Regions from separate parts of the Plantibacter sp. M259 genome, predicted to be linked through region 2. Evidence: predicted binding sites of a transcription regulator. Region 2 holds the regulator's gene; each other region holds the start of a gene.
What was found. The regulator HrcA, encoded in region 2, represses chaperone genes, less so after heat shock. The targets are predictions, from matches to a motif close to TTNGCACTCGNNNNNNNCGAGTGCNAA.
Positions count from the first base shown of each region.

Region 1: the regulator HrcA is predicted to act here: its motif matches at 1,639-1,665, upstream of groES (co-chaperone GroES).
Region 3: the regulator HrcA is predicted to act here: its motif matches at 2,529-2,555, upstream of groL (chaperonin GroEL).

Region 1 is NZ_CP040750.1:3,094,997-3,099,489, forward strand. Features, by position in the region: gene FGL15_RS14490 (DUF4190 domain-containing protein) at 1-338, shown strand, start outside; gene FGL15_RS14495 (class I SAM-dependent methyltransferase) at 378-1,583, opposite strand; gene groES (co-chaperone GroES) at 1,742-2,038, shown strand; gene rarD (EamA family transporter RarD) at 2,240-3,235, shown strand; gene FGL15_RS14510 (ABC transporter substrate-binding protein) at 3,752-4,493, shown strand, end outside.
Region 2 is NZ_CP040750.1:3,808,824-3,813,316, reverse strand. Features, by position in the region: gene FGL15_RS17845 (16S rRNA (uracil(1498)-N(3))-methyltransferase) at 1-280, opposite strand, end outside; gene dnaJ (molecular chaperone DnaJ) at 282-1,403, opposite strand; gene hrcA (heat-inducible transcriptional repressor HrcA) at 1,457-2,479, opposite strand; gene FGL15_RS21115 (DUF4870 domain-containing protein) at 2,696-3,253, shown strand; partial or broken gene hemW (radical SAM family heme chaperone HemW) at 3,320-4,493, opposite strand, start outside.
Region 3 is NZ_CP040750.1:3,212,564-3,217,056, reverse strand. Features, by position in the region: gene FGL15_RS15065 (hypothetical protein) at 1-693, opposite strand, end outside; gene groL (chaperonin GroEL) at 872-2,491, opposite strand; gene FGL15_RS15055 (cold-shock protein) at 2,696-2,899, opposite strand; gene FGL15_RS21560 (LytR C-terminal domain-containing protein) at 3,184-3,426, opposite strand; gene FGL15_RS21080 (hypothetical protein) at 3,471-3,755, opposite strand; gene FGL15_RS15045 (DUF3263 domain-containing protein) at 3,777-4,079, opposite strand; gene msrB (peptide-methionine (R)-S-oxide reductase MsrB) at 4,303-4,493, shown strand, end outside.

The DNA of each region.
Region 1 (4,493 bases), 710 kb from region 2:
AGACGGTGCCGACGGCGGTCTACCAGGCACCGAGCCAGGGAGGCTACGCCGCATACCAGCAGTCGCAGACGCAGACCCCTGCCGCTTCGACCGGGACCTCGCGGAGCACCTGGTCGCTCATCACCGGTGTCGTCGGGCTCGTCGTGTCGGTCTTTGTCGGTTGGGGCTTCCCTCTGTCGATCGCCGCGATCGTGCTCGGGTTCGGAGCCAGGCGTCGCGAGCCGCAGGGCCGAGGTCGCGCCCTCACCGGCCTCGTGACCGGGTTCGTCGGCCTCGCCTGCTCGGTCGGCTGGCTCGTCTACAGCGTCGTCGTGATCATCGGCTACGTCTCGACCTGATCCTCCTCGGGGCGCTGCGGCGCGGCGGACGCCGTCGGGTCAGGCGTCGGTGGCCGGCGTCACCCGTTCGACGAGCAGCGCACTGTGTTTGCCGGCGATCCTCGTGAGGATGATCGTGGCCGAGCCGTCGCCCTTCAGCGCGAGGCGCTTCCGGAACGCCGCGGGGTCGACGTCGACGCCGCGTTTCTTGATCTCGAGGACGCCGATCCCGCGATCACGCATCGTGCGCTTGAGGACCTTCTCGTCCATCGGCAGCCGTTCGAGCACCCGGAAGGTCGTGGCGAACGGCGAGCTCGTCGCCGTGTCGGAGGTCAGGTAGGCGATGCCCTGGCCGAGCATGCCGGCCTCCAACCGGATGGCGAGGTCTCCGATGAGTCGGGCCCGGATCACGGATCCGTCGGGTTCGTGCACGTAGTCGCCGAGCTCCCGCACGGGGGCGTCGTCGGCGTCGGCCTCGGCGTGCAACTCGTGGTGCACGCCGTCCGCGAGGAGGAGCGCGGACCGTCGGACGTCCGGACGGGCCAGCGGGCCGAACCAGAGCGCCATCTCGACGAGCTGTCCGTCGACCGACACCCACTGCGCCTCGGCGTCGTCGGGGATGAGGGAGCGGTCGAATCCGGGCCCGAGCTTGACGCCTGTGGGAAGGCGGGCCGCTGCACCGAAGACCAGGTCGAGGGACGGGGTGTAGTCGGCGGCACTCGACAGCCGCGCGGTGTCGGCGTGTCCTGCGGTGCGCCGCGCGGGATCGAACCAGACCGCGTCGAAGTCGTCCAGGGCGACGTCCTCGGCGGCGGCGTTCCGTACGGTCGCCGTGGGGAACGGAGCGAGGTTGTAGCTGGCGATGGCCGCGGTGACCTCGTCGATGTCGACCGCCGTGACCTCCAGGTCGAGCGAGGCCATGGCCATCGAGTCGGCGCCGATGCCGCTGCCGAGGTCGGCGATCCGCGTGAGGTCGGCCCGGGCGAACCGCCCGGCGTGCAATGCGGCGACGGGAAGGCGCGTGGCTTGTTCGAGCCCGGCCTCGGTGAACAGCATGCGGCCGGCGAACGGTCCGAACTTCCCGACGGCCTTCTGCCTGAGCCGTGACTGCGTGAGGACCGCCGCGACCAGCTCGGGGGAGTGGCCCTCCTTGCGCAGGCGCCCGACCAGGCGGACGGCTTCGTCCTTCGTCGGATAGGGCGGGAGGGAGTCGAGGAGCTTGAGGCCGTCGGCCGTGAGGAGTTCGACGAGTTCCGAACGGTCCATGGTCAGCGGGCCTCGGGCGGAGCAGGATGCATCCGGCAACGCTAGCAGTCGTTGATTGGCACTCGCATTGCATGAGTGCCAGAAGATGCCTACACTGGAATCAGCACTCTCGCAGTGTGAGTGCTAACCACGTCTTCGTTTCAAGAAAGAGGTCAACCGTGTCGGTCTCCATCAAGCCGCTCGAGGATCGCATCGTCATCAAGCAGGTCGAGGCAGAGCAGACCACCGCTTCCGGTCTGGTCATCCCCGACACCGCCAAGGAGAAGCCCCAGGAGGGCGAGGTCGTGGCGGTCGGACCCGGTCGCATCGACGACAACGGCAACCGCGTCCCGCTCGACGTCGCCGTCGGCGACAAGGTGATCTACTCCAAGTACGGTGGCACCGAGGTCAAGTACGCCGGTGAGGACTACCTCGTCCTGTCCGCGCGCGACGTCCTCGCAGTCGTCGTCCGCTAGTCACCAGCGCACGGATCCGGCGGCCCAGGCCGCTCAACAGCCCGAATGGCATTCGCCGTTCGGGCTGTGTCCGTTTCCGGAGGGTGTCGCGGGGAGTCGCGGGTCTAGCCTGGACCAGTGCAGAACCCCAGCGATCCAGCCGACGTCGACATCCACCCCGTCACCGTCGACGGGGGAGGGGATCGACGTGCGAGCGTCGCCGTGCCCCAGCAGGGGAGCCGGTCTGGGTTGCTCTCGGCGGTCGCCGCCTACTGCCTCTGGGGAGCGCTCCCGCTCTACTTCATCGCCCTCGCGCCGGCCGGGGCCTTCGAAGTGGTGGCGTGGCGGATCCTCTTCTCCCTCGTCTTCTGCGCCGTCCTCATCCTGGCGACCCGTTCCTGGCGTCGACTGTTCGGCATCCTCCGCCAGCGCCGCATCGTCCTGACGATGGGTCTCGCCGGAGCGCTCATCTACGTCAACTGGCAGACGTACGTCTACGGTGCGCTCAACGGCCAAGTGGTCGAGGCGTCGCTCGGGTACTTCATCAACCCGATCGTGACCGTCTTCCTCGGCGTCTTCTTCCTCCGCGAGCGGTTGCGTCCAGCCCAGTGGGCCGCGGTGGTCGTGAGCGTGATCGCGGTCCTGGTCCTCGCGATCGGGCACGGCAGCGTCCCCTGGATCGCCCTCATCCTTGCCTTCTCGTTCGGCCTCTACGGGTACATCAAGAAACTGGTGGGCGGCTCGGTCGACGCCGTGTCCGGGTTGACGCTCGAGACCGTGTGGCTGATGCCGGTCGCGATCGCCCAGCTCATCGCGGTCGGCGTGACCGGTGGGCTGACGATCGGCACCGCGGGCGTCGGGCACGCCCTGCTGCTCGTCGGCGCCGGCGTCATCACCGCTGTCCCACTCCTGCTGTTCGCGGCGGCGGCCCGCCGCCTCCCGCTCACCTGGATGGGTTTCATCCAGTACTTCGCACCGATCATCCAGTTCGTCGTCGGTGTCGCGGTCCTGCACGAGGCGATGCCGCCTGAGCGCTGGTTGGGCTTCGGTCTCGTGTGGCTGGCGCTCGCTATCCTCACCGTCGACATGCTTGTCGCCTCGACCCGGGGTCGTCGGGCCGCCGGGGCCGAACGGCGCCGCTCGACGAGGGTCGGAACAGCGGATTCCAGCGCTGATCGCGCGACCACTGCAGGAAAAGCGCGAAACAAGCCCTCCTGAGGTAACGATTTGGTCGTGTTACACGCTTGTAACGTCAACGACATTGTCCAGCGCACGTGCAGCGGATAACTTGACTCAACGGCAGCCCCTGGAGCTGCCACTCTTCTGACAAGCAAGGAGTACCATGAGCGTCTTTTCGAAGGCCACGGCCGCTCGCTCCCGCCCACGTTCCATCGTTCTCGGTGGTATCGCACTGATCGGAGCCAGCGCGCTGGTTCTGAGCGGTTGCGCCTCGAGTGGTAGCGGCGACAGCGGCAGCAGCAGCAAGCCTGCTGGCGACCTGACCCTGAAGCTCGGCACGGCGTTGCCGCAGACCGGTAACCTCGCGTTCCTCGGCCCGCCCGAGGAGGCCGGTGTCGGTCTCGCGGTCAAGGAGGTCAACGACGCCGACCTCGGCATCAAGATCGACCTGACGCTCGGCGACTCGGGTGACTCCGACAACAAGGCGTACGCGACCGAGGTCCCCGTCTGCTCTCCGAGGGTGTCACAGCCATCATCGGTGCAGCGTCCTCGGGTGTGTCGAAGCTCTTCATCGACGAAGTCACCGGCGCAGGCGTCATCCAGTTCTCCCCGGCGAACACCTCCGCGGACTTCACGACGTGGGACGACAACGGTCTCTACTGGCGGACGGCGCCGTCCGACGTGCTGCAGGGCGAGGTCCTCGGGAACCTGATCGCGGAGGACGGCAACGCCACCCTCGGCATCATCTACCTGAACGACTCGTACGGCACCGGCCTCGCGAAGTTCACCAAGGAGGCGTTCGAGAGCGCCGGCGGTGAAGTGGTCGCCGAGCAGTCGTACAACACCGGTGACACCTCGTTCGACGCGCAGATCAGCGCGGTCAAGGCGGAGAACCCCGACGCGATCGCGATCATCGCGTTCGAGGAGACCAAGACGATCGTCCCCGGTCTCGCCGGCTTCCCGTCGGACAAGCTCTACTTCGTCGACGGCAACCTCGCCGACTACAGCGCGGACTTCGCTCCGGGCACCCTGACGGGCGCCAAGGGAACGCTGCCCGGTCTCGACACCGCGAAGCTCGGTGACTTCACCGACCGCCTCCAGGCGTTCGTGAAGGACGAGGGTGGCGAGCCGCTGAAGGACTACAGCTACGCGGCTGAATCCTACGACGCCGTCATCCTGCTCGCCCTCGCTGCGCTGCAGGCCGGTTCGACCGAGGGTGCCGACATGGCGGCCCAGCTCCAGTCCGTGTCCGGTGGTAAGGACAAGGGCGACAAGGTGACCACCTTCGAAGAGGGTG
Region 2 (4,493 bases):
GTTCGTCGCGATCACCCTTGGCCAGCGCCTGCACGAGGACGAGCCTGGGACGGTTCTCGGGATGCACCACGACGGATTCGACGCGGATCTCCAACTCGCCCGGCTCGCTCCGCACGACCGGTCCGGTCGCGATCAGGCCACGACCGTTGCCGATCGACGTCGTCTCGCCGACCCGCAGCCGACTCACGGCGACGGCGTGCTTCGCCTCGGGCCCGCGGAGGGTCACCGAGTCGCCGACACCGGTCGATTCGAGATCCTCACGGAGGTACAGCGAACTCATCTCAACCGACGCCGTGGAAGCGGTCGCGGATCTTCGCGAACAGGCCCTGCTGGAACTGCGCGAGCGCCGGAGCACCCTGACGTCGTCCCGAAGCGAAGCTCTTGATCAGTTCGCGTTCGCGGTGGTCGAGCTTCGTCGGGGTGACGACCTGGACGCCGATCTTGAGGTCGCCCCGGCTGTTCCCGCGGAGGCGGGTGACGCCGCGGTCCTTGACCGTGATGACCTCCGAGCTCTGCACGCCCGGCCGCAGCTCGACCTCGACGTCGCCGTCGAGCGCATGGACGGTGACCTGGCGGCCGAGGATGGCGTCGGTCATCGGGACTTCGAGCGTGCACAGCAGGTCGTCGCCGTCGCGGCTGAAGACGTCGTGGTGCTTGACCTTCATCTCGAGGTAGAGGTCGCCGTTCGGGCCGCCGGCCGGGCCGACCTCGCCGCTCCCCGGCATCTGCAGACGCAGACCGGTGTCGACACCGGCCGGGATGTCGACCGAGACGGTGCGGCGAGCACGGAGCCGACCCTGACCCTGGCAGGTGACGCACGGGGTCGCGATGATCGTGCCGTAGCCGCGGCAGGTGCCGCAGGGCGCCGAGGTCATGACGTTGCCGAGCAGCGAGCGGACGGCCCGCTGGATGGAGCCGGTGCCGTGACAGATGTCGCAGGTCACCGGTGAGGTGCCGGGCTGGCAGCAGGAGCCGTTGCAGGTGCTGCAGAGCACGGCGGTGTCGACCTCGAGGTCGCGGTGGGTGCCGAAGATGACCTCGTCGAGGTCGAGCTCGACGCGCAACAGGGCGTCCTCGCCGCGTGCGCGGCGGGACTTGGGTCCGCGCTGCTGGCCGCCCCCGCCGAAGAAGGTGTCGAAGATGTCGCCGAAGCCGCCGAACCCGGCGTCGCCGCCACCGAACCCACCCGCCTGCGGACCGAGGTCGTACTGCTGGCGCTGCTTGGGGTCGCTCAGCACGTCGTAGGCGTGCGTGACCTCCTTGAAGCGTTCCGAGGCGTCGGAACCCGGGTTCACGTCGGGGTGCAGTTCGCGTGCGAGGCGGCGGTACGCCTTCTTGATCTCTTCGGGCGTCGCCTCCTTGGCGACACCGAGTGCTGCGTAGTGGTCGGGGTAGTCAGCCACTGAGGCCTTTCGTTCGAGGTGCGGAAGGTGTTGGGGGACGCGACGAGGATGCGTCACTCGGCGTCGAGGATGCGCGAGAGGTACCTGGCGACGGCGCGGACCGCAGCCATATTGCTCGCGTAGTCCATTCTCGTGGGGCCGAGGACGCCGAGCCGGGCGATTTCGCCACCAGAGGAACGGTAGTTCCCGGCGAGGACACTCGTGGTCTCGAGGCCGAACGACGCGTTCTCCCGCCCGATGCTGGCGACCACGCTGTCGCGCTCGGACTCCATCTCGCCGAAGAGCCGGAGCAGCACGACCTGCTGTTCGATGGCGTCCAGGACCGGATAGATGCTGCCGGGGAAGTCGTCCTCGGTGCGGGCGAGGTTGGCGGCGCCGGCCATGACGAGGCGGTCCTGCCGCTGCGCCGAGAGCTGCTCGCGCACCGCGTCGACGATGCGGACGGCCGCCGCGCGGTCGAGGTCGGCGATGTCGGCGGGGACGTCGCCGATCGCATCGTGGGCGTCGAGGAGTGGACGGCCCGCGACCGCCTCGTTGCACAGCGAGCGGAGCCGCGAGATGAGGTCATCCTCGACCGGGCTCTCCGTCTCGATGAGCCGCTGCTCGACGCGACCGTTGTCGAGGATGATGACCGCGAGCACACGGTTCGGGGTGACGCTCACCAACTCGAGATGCCGGACGCGTGCCCGAGAGAACATCGGGTACTGGACGAGCGCGACCTGGTTCGTCAACTGTGAGAGCAGCCGCACCGTGCGGTGCAGAACCTCGTCGAGGTCGCCTGACGCACCCAGGAAGGTCTCGATCGCCGTCCGTTGGGCGTTGTTCAGCGGACGGCGGTCGGCCAGGTGGTCGACGAACATCCGGTAGCCCTTGTCGGTCGGCACCCGGCCGGAAGAGGTGTGGGGAGCGGCGATGAGCTCTTCGTCCTCGAGCTGGGCCATGTCGTTGCGGATGGTGGCTGCGGAGACGCCGAACGAGTGGCGGTCGACGATCGTCTTGGACCCGACGGGCTCCCGAGAGGCGACGTAGTCCTGCACGATGACGCGGAGCACTTCGAGACCGCGATCCGACACCATCTCGATCTCCTCCCGTCATCCATCTCGGAGCGCCGACCATCAGCACTCGAAGACCCTGACTGCCAATCATATCGTGGCCTCCGCGCAGCCGTCCCTTGCGCGGCCCCGTGCCCCAGGAATACCGTTGGCCGCAGGCGTGGGTCCCTGATGAGCGACACCTGGTGCGATACGCTCAGCTGGACCAATTGAATATCACTCTCCGTGAAAGGTGCGAAGATGTCCGATCCGAACGCTCAGCCGCCCGTCGACCCAGCGAAGGGCGGGTCGGTTCCGCCTGCCGGAGACGGCGCGACGCCCCCTCCCGCAGCTCCGCAGCAGCCGCCCGCAGGCGCCTACCCGCCCCCGCCCGCCGGTGGCTACGCGCCGCCGCCGCCCGCTGCCGGCTCCTACCCGCCGCCGCCCGCAGGCGCCCCGCAGTACCAGCAGCCGTACGCCGCGGCTCAGCCCATGAGCCCGTCGGACGAGAAGCTCTGGTCGACGCTCATCCACATCGGTGGGATCTTCTTCGGATTCATCCCGCCGCTGATCGGCTACCTGGTCCTCAAGGACCGCGGCCCGTTCATCAAGGCGCACACGCTCACCGCGCTGAACTTCCAGCTGACGATGCTGATCGCGCTCGTGGTCGGCTCGATCCTGACGATCGTCGTCGTGGGTCTGTTCATCATCATCGCTGTCTACGTCGTCGTGATCGTGTTCAGCATCATCGCCGCGATCAAGGCGAACAAGGGCGAGCTGTACAGCTACCCGCTCACGATCCAGTTCATCAAGGCCTGATCCGTCGAGTACGACCACAGCCCCGTCCGGTCCGCCGGGCGGGGCTGTTGCGTGTCTCCGGCAGGGTCAGTCGCCGACCAGACGGCGGACGACCGCGTCGGCGAGGAGCCGTCCGCGGCGCGTGAGCTCCAGCCGTCCGAGTAGGGCCTGCCGTGCGTCGACCAGTTCCTCGGCGATGAGCCCGGCGACCGCCGTGCGAGCCTCAGGTGCGAGCGTGCGGATCGGGATGCCGTCCCGGGTGCGGGTGAGCAGCAGGATGCGTTCGAGCTCCCGGGTCTCGTCGTCCAGGGTCTCCCGGCCGGCGGCCGGGGACTCCCCCGCCGCGATCCGCTGGGCGTACGCAGCCGGGTGCTTGACGTTCCACCAGCGCACCCCTCCGACGTGACTGTGCGAACCCGGGCCGACACCCCACCAGTCCTCGCCGGTCCAGTAGGAGAGGTTGTGCCGGGAGCGGTGCGTGTCGTCCGTCGCCCAGTTGCTGACCTCGTACCAGCCGTAGCCGGCCTCGGTGAGGAGATCGTCGGCGAGCTCGTACATGTCGGCCTGCAGGTCCTCGTCGGGGGTCCCCACCACGCCCGAGCGGATCTGGCGCGCGAGTTTCGTTCCGGGTTCGACGATGAGCGAATAAGCCGACACGTGGTCCGGAGCGCAAGCGATCGCCGTCTCGAGTGAGACGCGCCAGTCGGCCAGGGTCTCCCCCGGCGTCCCGTAGATGAGGTCCAGGCTGACGCCGAGGCCGGCCTCGCGAGCCCACTGCACGACGAGCGGCACCCGAGCCGGATCGTGCGTGCGCTCGAGGGTGGCGAGCACGCTCGGCACCGCGGACTGCATCCCGAAGGACACCCGGGTGAATCCGGCTTCGGCGAGCGTGCGGAGGTAGGCGGCGTCGACGGAGTCGGGGTTCGCCTCGGTCGTCACTTCAGCGCCGGGCGCGAGGTCGAAGTTGTCCGTCACGCCACGGAGCATCCGAACCAGGTCGTCAGCGGGAAGGAGGGTCGGTGTCCCGCCACCGAAGAACACGGTCGAGACCGGTCGGTCGGGACGGTCGATGACGCCAGGACGGACTTGCCGAAGCGGAGTTCCGCGACCGCCTCGTCGGCGTAGTCCGACTGCTTCGCGCCGCGGAGCTCGGTCGCCGTGTAGGTGTTGAAGTCGCAGTAGCCGCATCTGACCCGGCAGAACGGCACATGCAGGTAGACCCCGAAGTTGCGCTCATGGGCACCGACGGCCGCCGTCTCCG
Region 3 (4,493 bases), 600 kb from region 2:
CGCCCCCGGTGTCGTCCCGCCCCAGGCGTACCGTGGCGCCGTCCCGACCGGTTCGAGCGCCGAGCGGATCGCCTCGATGAAGGGTGTGACCGCGGCGACGGCGTCCTCGTCCGACGCTGCGGCGTCGTCGGCCGGGCCGTACATGATCAGGTCGACCCAGCTGTCACCGACCAGGAAGTTGATGCTGCAGACGCCGGGCACAGCTCCGTTCTGGGTGAAGCAGGACAGCTTCGTGGAGTCCGGCCACGGCCCTGAGTCGCCGTTCGCCCAGCGCTCGTAGTAGAAGTCCCAGTCGGCGTGCGACCCGGGCAGGATGGTCAGCTCGGCCCACCGTTCCGTGCCGACCGGCGTCCCACCCTCCGCCAGGTCTCTCGGCTCACCATTGCTCCACGTGCAATGCATGCCCCCGAGCGAGGTCGCCGCCCACAGCGTCGGGTTCGCACTGGACGAGTCGGCGAAGGCGGGCTCCAGGGCCGCTGTGGGGGCGAGCGCCGTCGCCACCACGTCCTGGGGGACGAGGTTCTCGCACCCGAATCCGTAGGAGCTCACCGGCGCAGTGGGTTTCGCCGTCGCCGAGGGCTTCGGCGACGACGACACCGTCGGTGATGCGGTCGGAACCGCTTCGCTCGGCGCGCACGCGCTCAGCCCCAGAATCAATACGGCGGCGATCGCCGCTCCCCCGATACGTCTCATAGCTCGATCATAGAAACTGGCACGCGCGTCGATATGCCGTTCCGATCACGTCTCTACAACGACTGTCGGACCCATGCGGAAACAGGCATACAGTCGAGGGTCCTCCCCGATGCGTCTGGTGGAAACGACGCAGGGCGCCTCCCGAAGGAGACGCCCTGCGCAGGTGTTGCTGTCGGACTTAGAAGTCCATGCCTCCGGTCGGGTCGCCGGCCGGAGCCGGGTTCTTCTCCGGCTTGTCGGCGACGACGGCCTCGGTGGTGAGGAACAGACCGGCGATCGACGCTGCGTTGAGCAGCGCGGAGCGCGTGACCTTCACCGGGTCGTTGATGCCGGCAGCAAGCATGTCGACGTACTCACCGGTCGCGGCGTTGAGGCCGTGTCCGACGGGCAGGTTGCGGACCTTGTCGGCGACGACGCCAGGCTCGAGGCCCGCGTTGAGCGCGATCTGCTTGAGCGGAGCGTCGATGGCGACCTTGACGATGTTCGCACCGGTCGCCTCGTCGCCGACGAGCTCGAGCTTCTCGAACGCGGTCTTGCCGGCCTGGATCAGGGCGACGCCACCACCGGCGACGATGCCCTCTTCGACGGCAGCCTTCGCGTTGCGAACAGCGTCCTCGATGCGGTGCTTGCGCTCCTTGAGCTCGACCTCGGTCGCTGCACCGGCCTTGATGACCGCCACACCGCCCGCGAGCTTGGCGAGACGCTCCTGGAGCTTCTCGCGGTCGTAGTCGCTGTCGGTGTTGTCGATCTCCTTGCGGATCTGCGAGACACGACCGGCGATGGCGTCGGCGTCGCCGGCACCCTCGACGATGGTGGTCTCATCCTTGGTGATGACGACCTTGCGTGCACGGCCGAGCAGGTCGAGGGTGACGGTCTCGAGCTTGAGGCCGACCTCCTCGGAGATGACCTGGCCACCGGTGAGGATGGCGATGTCCTGCAGCTGAGCCTTGCGGCGGTCCCCGAAGCCCGGAGCCTTGACGGCGACGGACTTGAAGATGCCACGGATCTTGTTGACGACGAGCGTCGCGAGAGCTTCGCCGTCGACGTCCTCAGCGATGATGAGGAGCTGCTTGCCCGACTGGATGACCTGGTCGACGATCGGCAGGAGGTCCTTGATCGCGGAGATCTTCTGGTTGGCGATGAGGATGTAAGGGTCCTCGAACACCGCTTCCTGGCGGTCGGGGTCGGTCACGAAGTACTGCGACAGGTAGCCCTTGTCGAAGCGCATGCCCTCGGTGAGCTCGAGCTCGGTGCCGAAGGTGTTCGACTCCTCGACGGTGACGACACCCTCCTTGCCGACCTTGTCGATCGCCTCGGCGATGATCTCGCCGATGGTGGTGTCGCCGGCGGAGATGGAAGCGGTCGCAGCGATCTCCTCCTTGGTCTCCACCTCCTTGGCGTTGGCGATGAGCTCGACCGTGACGGCCTCGACGGCCTTCTCGATGCCGCGCTTGAGGCTGATGGGGTCGGCGCCTGCGGCGACGTTGCGGAGGCCCTCGCGAACGAGCGCCTGTGCCAGCACGGTCGCCGTGGTGGTGCCGTCGCCGGCGACGTCGTCGGTCTTCTTGGCGACCTCCTTGACGAGCTCCGCGCCGATCTTCTCGTACGGGTCGTCGAGTTCGATCTCCTTGGCGATGGACACGCCGTCGTTGGTGATCGTGGGGGCGCCCCACTTCTTCTCGAGGACAACGTTGCGACCGCGCGGCCCAAGGGTGACCTTGACCGTGTCAGCAAGAATGTTCAGTCCACGCTCGAGGCCGCGACGGGCCTCCTCGTCGAAAGCAATGATCTTAGCCATGTGTGTTTTTCGTCCCTCCCGGACGTCATGAACGTTGTTAGCACTCAATGAGTACGAGTGCTAAGTCGATTCTGGCACTCAGGGGGTGGGAGTGCAAGTGAGCACCGGAGCCCTGAGCGAACTCCCGGGAACAGCCCCGGAACGACGAACGACGCCGCCCACCGAAGTGGACGGCGTCGCAGGAATCGCGTACCTGATCAGCGGCTACGCCAGGCGCACACCCTCGGCCTGAGGCCCCTTTGCTCCAGTGCCGACCTCGAAGACGACCGCCTGGCCCTCTTCCAAGGACTTGTAGCCGCTCATGTCGATCGCCGAGTAGTGGACGAAGACATCCTGTCCGCCGTCGTCGACCGTGATGAAGCCGAAGCCCTTCTCAGCGTTGAACCACTTGACGGTTCCGTTCGCCATTTCATACTCCCATTGCTGCGTGCTCGCAGGCATCGACTGTTGCCGAACCCGGACCTGCCATCCGGGATCGGGACCCCGGTGACCACCCTGCGCCGAAGCGGACCCGGGGCGAGTCGAGACGGGACGGGATGAGCGGCCAGTTCCAGATACTAATCCGGAGCACCGCGCGGATTCACCCCGAAATCGACAAACGGGGCGGAACGATACGACAACTCAACACGGAGGAAACACTCCGGAAACACGGCGTGCCGGCGACCTGCCCGATCGACCTGCTCCAGCCGCGCTCAGGCGGCTGGCTGGTAGTCCGCGCCGACCACGACGACGATGCGGAGGACCGGTGCCTCGCCCTCCTCGACGGGGATCGCGTACGTGTCCGTGATCTGGATCGGGATGCCGCCGAGCGCGTTCGCGATGGCGCGGGCGACGCCCTCCTGCGACGGATCCTGGTAGTAGACGCCGCTCGCCGTGACATCCTCCGTGCTGGCGTCGCTCGTCGGGATCTGCTGCGTGAAGCCGGCGGCCGTGATCGCCGCCGCCGCCGATGCGGCCAGGCCGGCGGTGGGTGTGCCGTTCAGGACGAGGATGCTGGCCGCGGGGTCGACGACGGGGCCACCTCGGTCGGGGTGGGGGTCGGCGTTGGCGTGGCGCTCGGGCTCTGCGAGCCGCCGAAGAAGTCGATCCGGTCGTTCAGCCCGAAGAGGGCGAAGGTGCCGACCCCCACGAGGACGAGCGTGGCGACGACGGCGACGAGGAAGGCGATCCAGCCGCGTCCCTTGGGAGCAGGGGCACGGTGCGCGCCGACGCGCTTGAGGTCGGGGACCTCGTCGAAGCGGTCGGGCGGGAAGGATTCAGCCATGGTGTGGTCTCCGAGAGCTGCTCAGCCGTCGGTGCGGGGAGCCGAGGCTCCTCGCGCCGAGAGTCGGGCGTCGCGGGTGCGCTGCAGCCGCTTGATCAGCATGGGGTCGTGGGCGAGGGCGGACGGCGAGTCGATGAGCGCGCCGAGCAGTTGATAGTACCGGGCCGGGGACAGGGCGAAGCGGTCGCGGATGGCGGCCTCCTTGGCCCCGACGTGCTGCATCCAGTGGGACTCGAACTCGAGGATCTCGAGCTCGCGCTGGTCGAGGCCTCCCGTCGGCGTCGACGCGTCGTCATCGGCAGGCGTGCGCGACGCTGGCTGCATGCTCATCTCCTGCCGATCGGTGCCGATGCGGCGACCGTGGAGTCATGCTCCGGTCCGCCGCCGTCCAAGTCTATTCAGCCGATGGCCGCCGAGCCGCATCCACCCCGGCGAGGGCCGACGTTCACCGGGAAGGATCAGGCTCGGTGCAGTGTTATGGAATACGTCGGGAGCCGCATGCACGAGGCAGCCCCGCACGTAGGATGACCGAGACGAATGGAGCAGCATGACGTACGACGTGTCGAAGACCGATGAGCAGTGGCGCGAGGAACTCACGCCGGAGCAGTATCAGGTCCTCCGCGGAGCGGCGACCGAGCGGGCCTGGACCGGTGAGCTCCTCGACGAGTCGCGCGCGGGCCTCTACACCTGTGCCGCCTGCAACGCCGAACTCTTCAAGAGCGGTACCAAGTTCGATTC